Linked DNA regions of Undibacterium parvum. The protein of the gene in region 1 interacts with the protein of each later gene in a pairwise test. Links are inferred from orthologs where the notes say so. Each region holds a gene or a part of one and is shown on either strand. Other genes may lie near its edges. The genes, in order: EJN92_RS15310 and EJN92_RS17045.

What was found.
Region 2: the proteins of EJN92_RS15310 (region 1) and EJN92_RS17045 interact in binary tests that used the Escherichia coli proteins (3 or more experiments, as listed by UniProt). The link is inferred for Undibacterium parvum from one-to-one orthologs.

The regions. Positions count from the first base shown.
Region 1 is NZ_CP034464.1:3,495,055-3,498,243, reverse strand. What follows is about bases 327-3,189. They hold EJN92_RS15310 (sulfurtransferase TusA family protein), read right to left. Parts: upstream 1,941-3,189; coding sequence 1,713-1,940; downstream 327-1,712. Other genes in these bases: EJN92_RS15300 (GNAT family N-acetyltransferase), read right to left, coding at 2,653-3,171; EJN92_RS15305 (NUDIX domain-containing protein), read right to left, coding at 2,123-2,620; EJN92_RS15315 (electron transfer flavoprotein subunit beta/FixA family protein), read right to left, coding at 630-1,382; EJN92_RS15320 (electron transfer flavoprotein subunit alpha/FixB family protein), read right to left, coding at 327-546. In the rest of the region: more of EJN92_RS15320, read right to left, coding at 1-326. UniProt on the Escherichia coli protein: Sulfur carrier protein involved in sulfur trafficking in the cell. Part of a sulfur-relay system required for 2-thiolation during synthesis of 2-thiouridine of the modified wobble base 5-methylaminomethyl-2-thiouridine (mnm(5)s(2)U) in tRNA.
Region 2 is NZ_CP034464.1:3,895,687-3,898,915, forward strand. What follows is about bases 138-3,040. They hold EJN92_RS17045 (IscS subfamily cysteine desulfurase), read right to left. Parts: upstream 2,265-3,040; coding sequence 1,011-2,264; downstream 138-1,010. Other genes in these bases: hscB (Fe-S protein assembly co-chaperone HscB), read right to left, coding at 138-159; iscA (iron-sulfur cluster assembly protein IscA), read right to left, coding at 170-496; iscU (Fe-S cluster assembly scaffold IscU), read right to left, coding at 573-968; iscR (Fe-S cluster assembly transcriptional regulator IscR), read right to left, coding at 2,281-2,763; EJN92_RS17055 (helix-hairpin-helix domain-containing protein), read right to left, coding at 2,960-3,040. Outside these bases: more of hscB, read right to left, coding at 1-137; more of EJN92_RS17055, read right to left, coding at 3,041-3,229. UniProt on the Escherichia coli protein: Master enzyme that delivers sulfur to a number of partners involved in Fe-S cluster assembly, tRNA modification or cofactor biosynthesis. Catalyzes the removal of elemental sulfur from cysteine to produce alanine.

The DNA.
Region 1 (3,189 bases):
AACTTCGCGTGAAACGAACGTCGATTTACCGACATCCGCAACTGCGGCAATGCTTTCCACCGCAGCAGAACCACCAATCGCAGCAGCATCAAAACCAGTGCTACGAACAGTAATTACTTTGGTTGCATCGCTAGACTGAACGGTGGCGATCGCATTGCCAGCGTAGATAGGACGCTCGAAGGTATCTGGAGAATCTACTTTAGTGATTTCCGAGATTTGTGAAACATCAAGCTTGGCAGCAACCCGCGGCAAAATGTTCTTACCGTAAGCAGTAGCTGGGGCCAGAATATGACTGTAAGCGGAAGCAATCGCCAAAACTTGTTCAGCAATATTTTCTGCCAGACCATCGGCAAAATACGCAGCTTCTGCCAGCAAAACCTTGCTGACGCCTGCGATTTGCGATGCCGCTTGTGCAGCCGCGGCCGCATTGTGGCCTGCTACCATTACATGAACATCACCACCGCATTGAGTTGCAGCTGTAATGGTATTAAAAGTGCTGCCTTTGAGGCTAGCGTTGTCGTGTTCAGCGATGACGAGTGTAGTCATGATGTTTTCCACTTAGTCGGCAGAAAATTTAGATCTTCTGCCGGGATTATTCTTAAGATTTTAAAAAGTCTAAACCGCAATAATTAAGCGATAACTTTGGCTTCGTTGCGCAACTTAGCAACCAAGGTTGCGACGTCAGGCACTTTAATACCAGCCGAGCGCTTAGCAGGCTCAACCACTTTCAAAGTTTTAACGCGGGAAGTTACATCGACGCCCAAGTCCGCAGGCTTAACGTTATCCAATTGCTTTTTCTTCGCCTTCATGATGTTAGGCAAAGTCACATAACGTGGCTCATTCAAACGCAAATCGGTAGTAATAATTGCTGGCAGCGTCAAACTTAAAGTTTCTAAACCACCGTCAACTTCACGGGTAACGATCGCCTTACCGTCTGCAATGCTCACTTTGGATGCGAAAGTGGCTTGTGGCCAACCCAACAAAGCAGCCAACATCTGACCGGTTTGATTGCAATCATCATCAATTGCTTGCTTTCCAAGAATAATCAATTGAGGCTGCTCTTTATCGGCTAATGCCTTGAGCAATTTCGCTACGGCCAATGGCTGCAACTCAACATCAGTTTCGACCAGAATGCCGCGATCAGCACCAATGGCCATTGCAGTACGCAAAGTTTCCTGGCATTGTGCAACGCCACATGAAACTGCAACCACCTCAGTAACCACACCAGCTTCTTTCAGGCGCATGGATTCTTCGATAGCGATTTCATCGAAAGGATTCATCGACATTTTAACGTTGGCGATATCAACACCTGAGCCATCGGATTTCACGCGGACTTTGACGTTATAGTCGACCACACGTTTGACTGGAACCAAGACTTTCATAGTTAGGCCTTTATTGAGCTATTATTTAAACAGAAATGATGAGTGTGCTACAGATATTGCTAAAACTACTAATTGACGTAAACGTAAACTCAATCAATTATAAAACGAAATTGGACTCTAGTCGCACAATTTAGCACGATCGTTCGTTTAGTGCTATATTGATAGTAGAGTACGCTGCCTAATACTCGATTAAAGCATCTTTCAAGAGAAAGAATTTCTTCAACTCATAAAAAAAAGCCCTACAAGTATCCTTGAGGGCTTCTTTATTGAGACTAAGACTACATTGCAGCAGAATTTGGCTCAACTTAATTTACGACTAATAACAATATTTTATTTACGTTTAATAAAATATTCATATTCTTTGCTATTTTCCAAGTGCGATAGCAGCTCATTCCCAGTTTGTTTTGAGAACGCTTTAAAATCTCGAACCGAACCAGGATCTGTGGCAACCACGCGCAGTACTTCGCCAGTGATCATATCAGCCAGTGCCTTCTTCGTTTTTAAAATTGGAAGAGGACAATTTAGACCGCGTGCGTCCAACTCTTTATTGAATTGCATGATTTTTCCAGTGGTAAGAAAAATAGGATAAAACAAACTCGGGTAACAACTTGTAACCAATTCTACCGGAAAAAATCACTTGCATGGTGCATCGCAACAAATTTAAAGTGCAGCCATGGGAGATTAACAACGGTTACACGCACTTTTTGCACTTAAATAGTGAACTAGAGCAATTTCTTCAATTAATTACTTCCCCATGCTGCATACACTGGTTGCAAGCCGCACGACCGCATCCAATCCGCAACTGCATGCCCAGTACCCGCATCCCATGGACGCAAGTTTTCAGGCGCAATCAGGCGATATTCCAACAATTCTTCTGACAACTGAATTTCGCCCGAAGCTCTTACATGATAGGCGATGATGAGCTCATTTTTGCGCATGAACTCATAGACACCGATCAAGGAAATATGCTCGGCGTCAAGATTGGTTTCTTCTTTTAATTCGCGCGCTATACCCTGTTCAGGCGTCTCATCACGTTCCATGAAACCGGTGATTAAAGCGAAGGTTTTTTCTGACCACGCAGCGTTGCGGGCCAGTAAAATTTTGCCATCGATTTCGACCAAGGCGGCCAATACTGGCAAGGGATTATCCCAATGCGTCCAATGTCCTTCTGGACAAGCCAACCTCAGCCGTCCTGCCTCTTGCTCATCCTGACGTTGTATTAATGCGACAGCGCACACAGGACAAAACTTAAATTCGGCCGCAAGCCCCGTCACAAACCACTCTCCGGCACCACCGGTGGATGCGGATGAAAGCGCGCCATCGCATATGCATCGACATACACGCCATTACGCAGGGCATAACCGCGATGCTTACCCTCAATCTCAAAGCCAAACTTACCATACAAATGAACCGCGGCAGCGTTATCACAAAACACCGTCAATTCCAGGCGTGACAGATTGAGCCAATTGTCGGCCAGGCTCAATAATTCGACCAGCAAGGCAGATCCGACACCACGTCCAGTAAAAGAATCTGCTACACCCATGCCTATGCTGGCAGCGTGGCGCCGCCGTATTTTTTTTTCCACATGCAAACCACCAGTGCCAACGATCACACCGTCATACATGGCGATCAAAACAAGATCATTCGCGTCAACTTGCCGCAGACGCTCTTGCCACATCTCCACACTGGGATAGGGCAATTGCAAAGTCCCGGCATAGGTATTGCTGCTCGCATACACTCTCTGTATTTGAGCAGCATCGGACAGTTCAGCACGACGAATAAAGATCATAGGCGCTCGCTAAAAAAT
Region 2 (3,229 bases), 400 kb from region 1 along the record:
GGTAGACCATTGCATGGCAACCCGTTTTTCAGCATCGCTAGCCTGTACGAATTTATCTGGATGCACCTTGCTTTGTACTTCTCTAAAGGCCGCATCCAGACCTGCTGCATCTAGGGCGAATTGCTGCGGTAGCTGAAATAGCTCAAAATGATTCTGCATCTGCTAATGCCTATGAAATCCGGAAGCTCTCGCCGCAACCGCACTCGTCTTTGACGTTGGGGTTGTAGAATTTAAAGCCTTCATTCAAGCCTTCACGGGCAAAGTCTAGCTCGGTCCCATCGATGTACGGTAAGCTCTTAGGGTCGACGAAGACCTTCACACCATGTGATTCGAAGACTTGATCATCGCTGCCGACTTCATCCACATATTCCAGTTTATACGCCATGCCTGAGCAACCGGTGGTGCGTACGCCAAAGCGCAGGCCTATGCCTTTGCCGCGTCTTTCCATATAGCGGGTGACGTGTTTTGCGGCTTTTTCTGTCAGTGTGATAGTCATGATCGTTCCAATGCGTATTGCTTTGAGCCGCTTTAATTCACGACTCAAACGCAATATTTAAAATCAAATAGCGAAATCAGGTATTTTGTTCAGCTGCGTGTTTGGTCTTATAGTCCAAAACCGCTGCCTTGATCGCATCTTCCGCCAAAATTGAGCAATGAATTTTTACTGGCGGCAAAGCCAGTTCTTCGGCGATCTGGGTATTTTTGATAGACAAAGCCTGATCCAGAGTTTTACCCTTGACCCATTCCGTTACCAGCGAAGACGAGGCAATCGCAGAACCGCAACCGTAGGTCTTGAATTTTGCGTCTTCAATGATGCCATCTGCGCCGACCTTGATCTGCAGTTTCATGACGTCGCCGCAAGCAGGAGCGCCTACCATGCCGGTGCCTACTGTCTCATCGCCTTTTTCGAAGGCGCCGACGTTACGTGGATTCTCGTAGTGATCCAATACTTTTTCTGAATATGCCATTTTGTAGCCTCTAATAAGTTGAAATTAGTCTGTGCGCGAAATTTAGTGCGCAGCCCATTGGATAGACGCAATATCTATCCCATCTTTAAACATGTCCCATAGCGGTGACAGCTCGCGCAGTTTCGCTACCTTGGTTTTCAGTAGGTTGATGGTGAAGTCGATATCTTCTTCGGTAGTGAAGCGTCCTATGGTAAAGCGGATAGAGCTATGTGCCAGCTCGTCGCTGCGACCCAAGGCGCGCAATACATACGAAGGCTCAAGACTGGCCGAGGTGCAGGCCGAGCCTGAAGAGACGGCGATATCTTTAATCGCCATGATCAGCGATTCGCCTTCTACATAATTGAAACTGACGTTTAAATTATGCGGTACGCGATGTTCCATGTCACCGTTGACATAGGTTTCTTCAATCTCTTGCAAACCTTTGGCGAGGCGATCACGCATACTACGCACGTGCGCCAATTCGCTGTCCATTTCTTCCTTGGCGATGCGGAAGGCTTCGCCCATACCGGCGATCTGGTGCGGTGGCAAGGTGCCAGAGCGCAAACCACGCTCGTGACCGCCACCATGCATTTGCGCCTCGATACGTACGCGCGGCTTGCGGCGTATATACAAAGCACCTATGCCTTTAGGTCCGTAGGATTTATGCGCTGAGAAAGAGACTAAATCGACTTTGGTGTTTTCCAGGTCGATCACGACTTTGCCTGTTGCTTGCGCTGCGTCAGAATGGAAAACGATGCCTTTTTCGCGGCATAGCTCGCCGATCTCCGCGATAGGCTGAATCACGCCGATTTCGTTATTCACCCACATCACGGATACGAGAATTGTATCTGGACGGATTGCCGCTTTGAGTTGTTCTAGGGTGATCAGACCATTATCTTGCGGTTGCAAATATGTGGCTTCAAAACCCTGGCGCTCTAATTCACGCACTGTATCTAAGACGGCTTTATGCTCAGTCTTGACGGTAATGATGTGCTTGCCCTTGGCTTTGTAAAATTGCGCTGCGCCTTTCAATGCCAGGTTGTTGCTTTCGGTCGCGCCCGAAGTCCAGATGATTTCGCGCGGATCGGCATTCACCAGCGCCGCCACTTGGCCGCGTGCTTCTTCTACCGCAGCTTCCGCATCCCAGCCATACATGTGGCTACGGGAGGCTGGATTGCCAAATTGGGCGCGCAAAAACGGGATCATCTTGTCGGCCACGCGCGGATCAACAGGCGTCGTCGCCGAGTAATCCATGTAAATAGGGAAATGCGGTGACTTGAGTGTGTCGAGCAGGCTTTTTTCTAAGGGTGCGTTCATTAAATACTCCAAATTATCAAGTTGCGGTGTGGACAACATGCACAGGGCGCATGACAACAACGTTTTTATCCAAGGTTTTTTGTCTTTGCTGGTTGACCAGATCCTGTAATGACACTGAATCGAGATAGTCAACCATTTTTGCGTTTAGCGTGGACCACAGGTCATGCGTCATGCAGTGGATGCCATTGTCGTGATCGCTGCCATGGCAATTGCCTTTGCTGCCGCATTGGGTTGCATCGAGCGGTTCGTCGACCGCAATGATGATGTCTGCCACCGTGACGTTTTGTGCCTTGCGGGCCAGATGGTAGCCGCCGCCAGGTCCACGTACCGATTCTACTATCTCGTGGCGGCGCAATTTTCCGAATAATTGCTCTAAATAGGAAAGGGAAATATCCTGGCGCTGGCTGATACCGGCCAGCGTCACAGGTCCCTTATCCTGGCGCAGAGCCAGGTCTATCATTGCCGTTACAGCAAAACGGCCTTTGGTTGTCAGGCGCATGAGTGTAGAACTCCTACAGTAAATTCCAAGTGCGAAGGGAGTAAATTAATCTTTAATCCCGAGCTATTTACTCAAGTATAGCAAACTTGAGTAATTTTGTCAGGCATAGGGGATTTCTGCGGGAAGGAGGGCGTTGGCAGAGATTATGATTTGCGGCAACTCTGCTAGCGCGCACATTTTACCTGAGCTGGCAAAATTATGTGCCTTTGCCCCGCAAGTGGGCTTTGCGCTCTTCTGTGTGCGCCCACCAGGGCAGTGCCGGGCCACCCTCCATATATCGTACTGCAGCAATAAACACGTCGTAGACACAGGGATCGTGTCTTTGCGCAGTGGCTAAACAGAGTTCTTCATACATGGCATAGGGATCGCGCCCTATCAATTGTTGGGGGTGCTCTATGCCAATAAGTCGCAGATCAGCGGCACCAGCCTTGGCGATGTTCGGCAATTGTTCTAATCTTTGAATTTG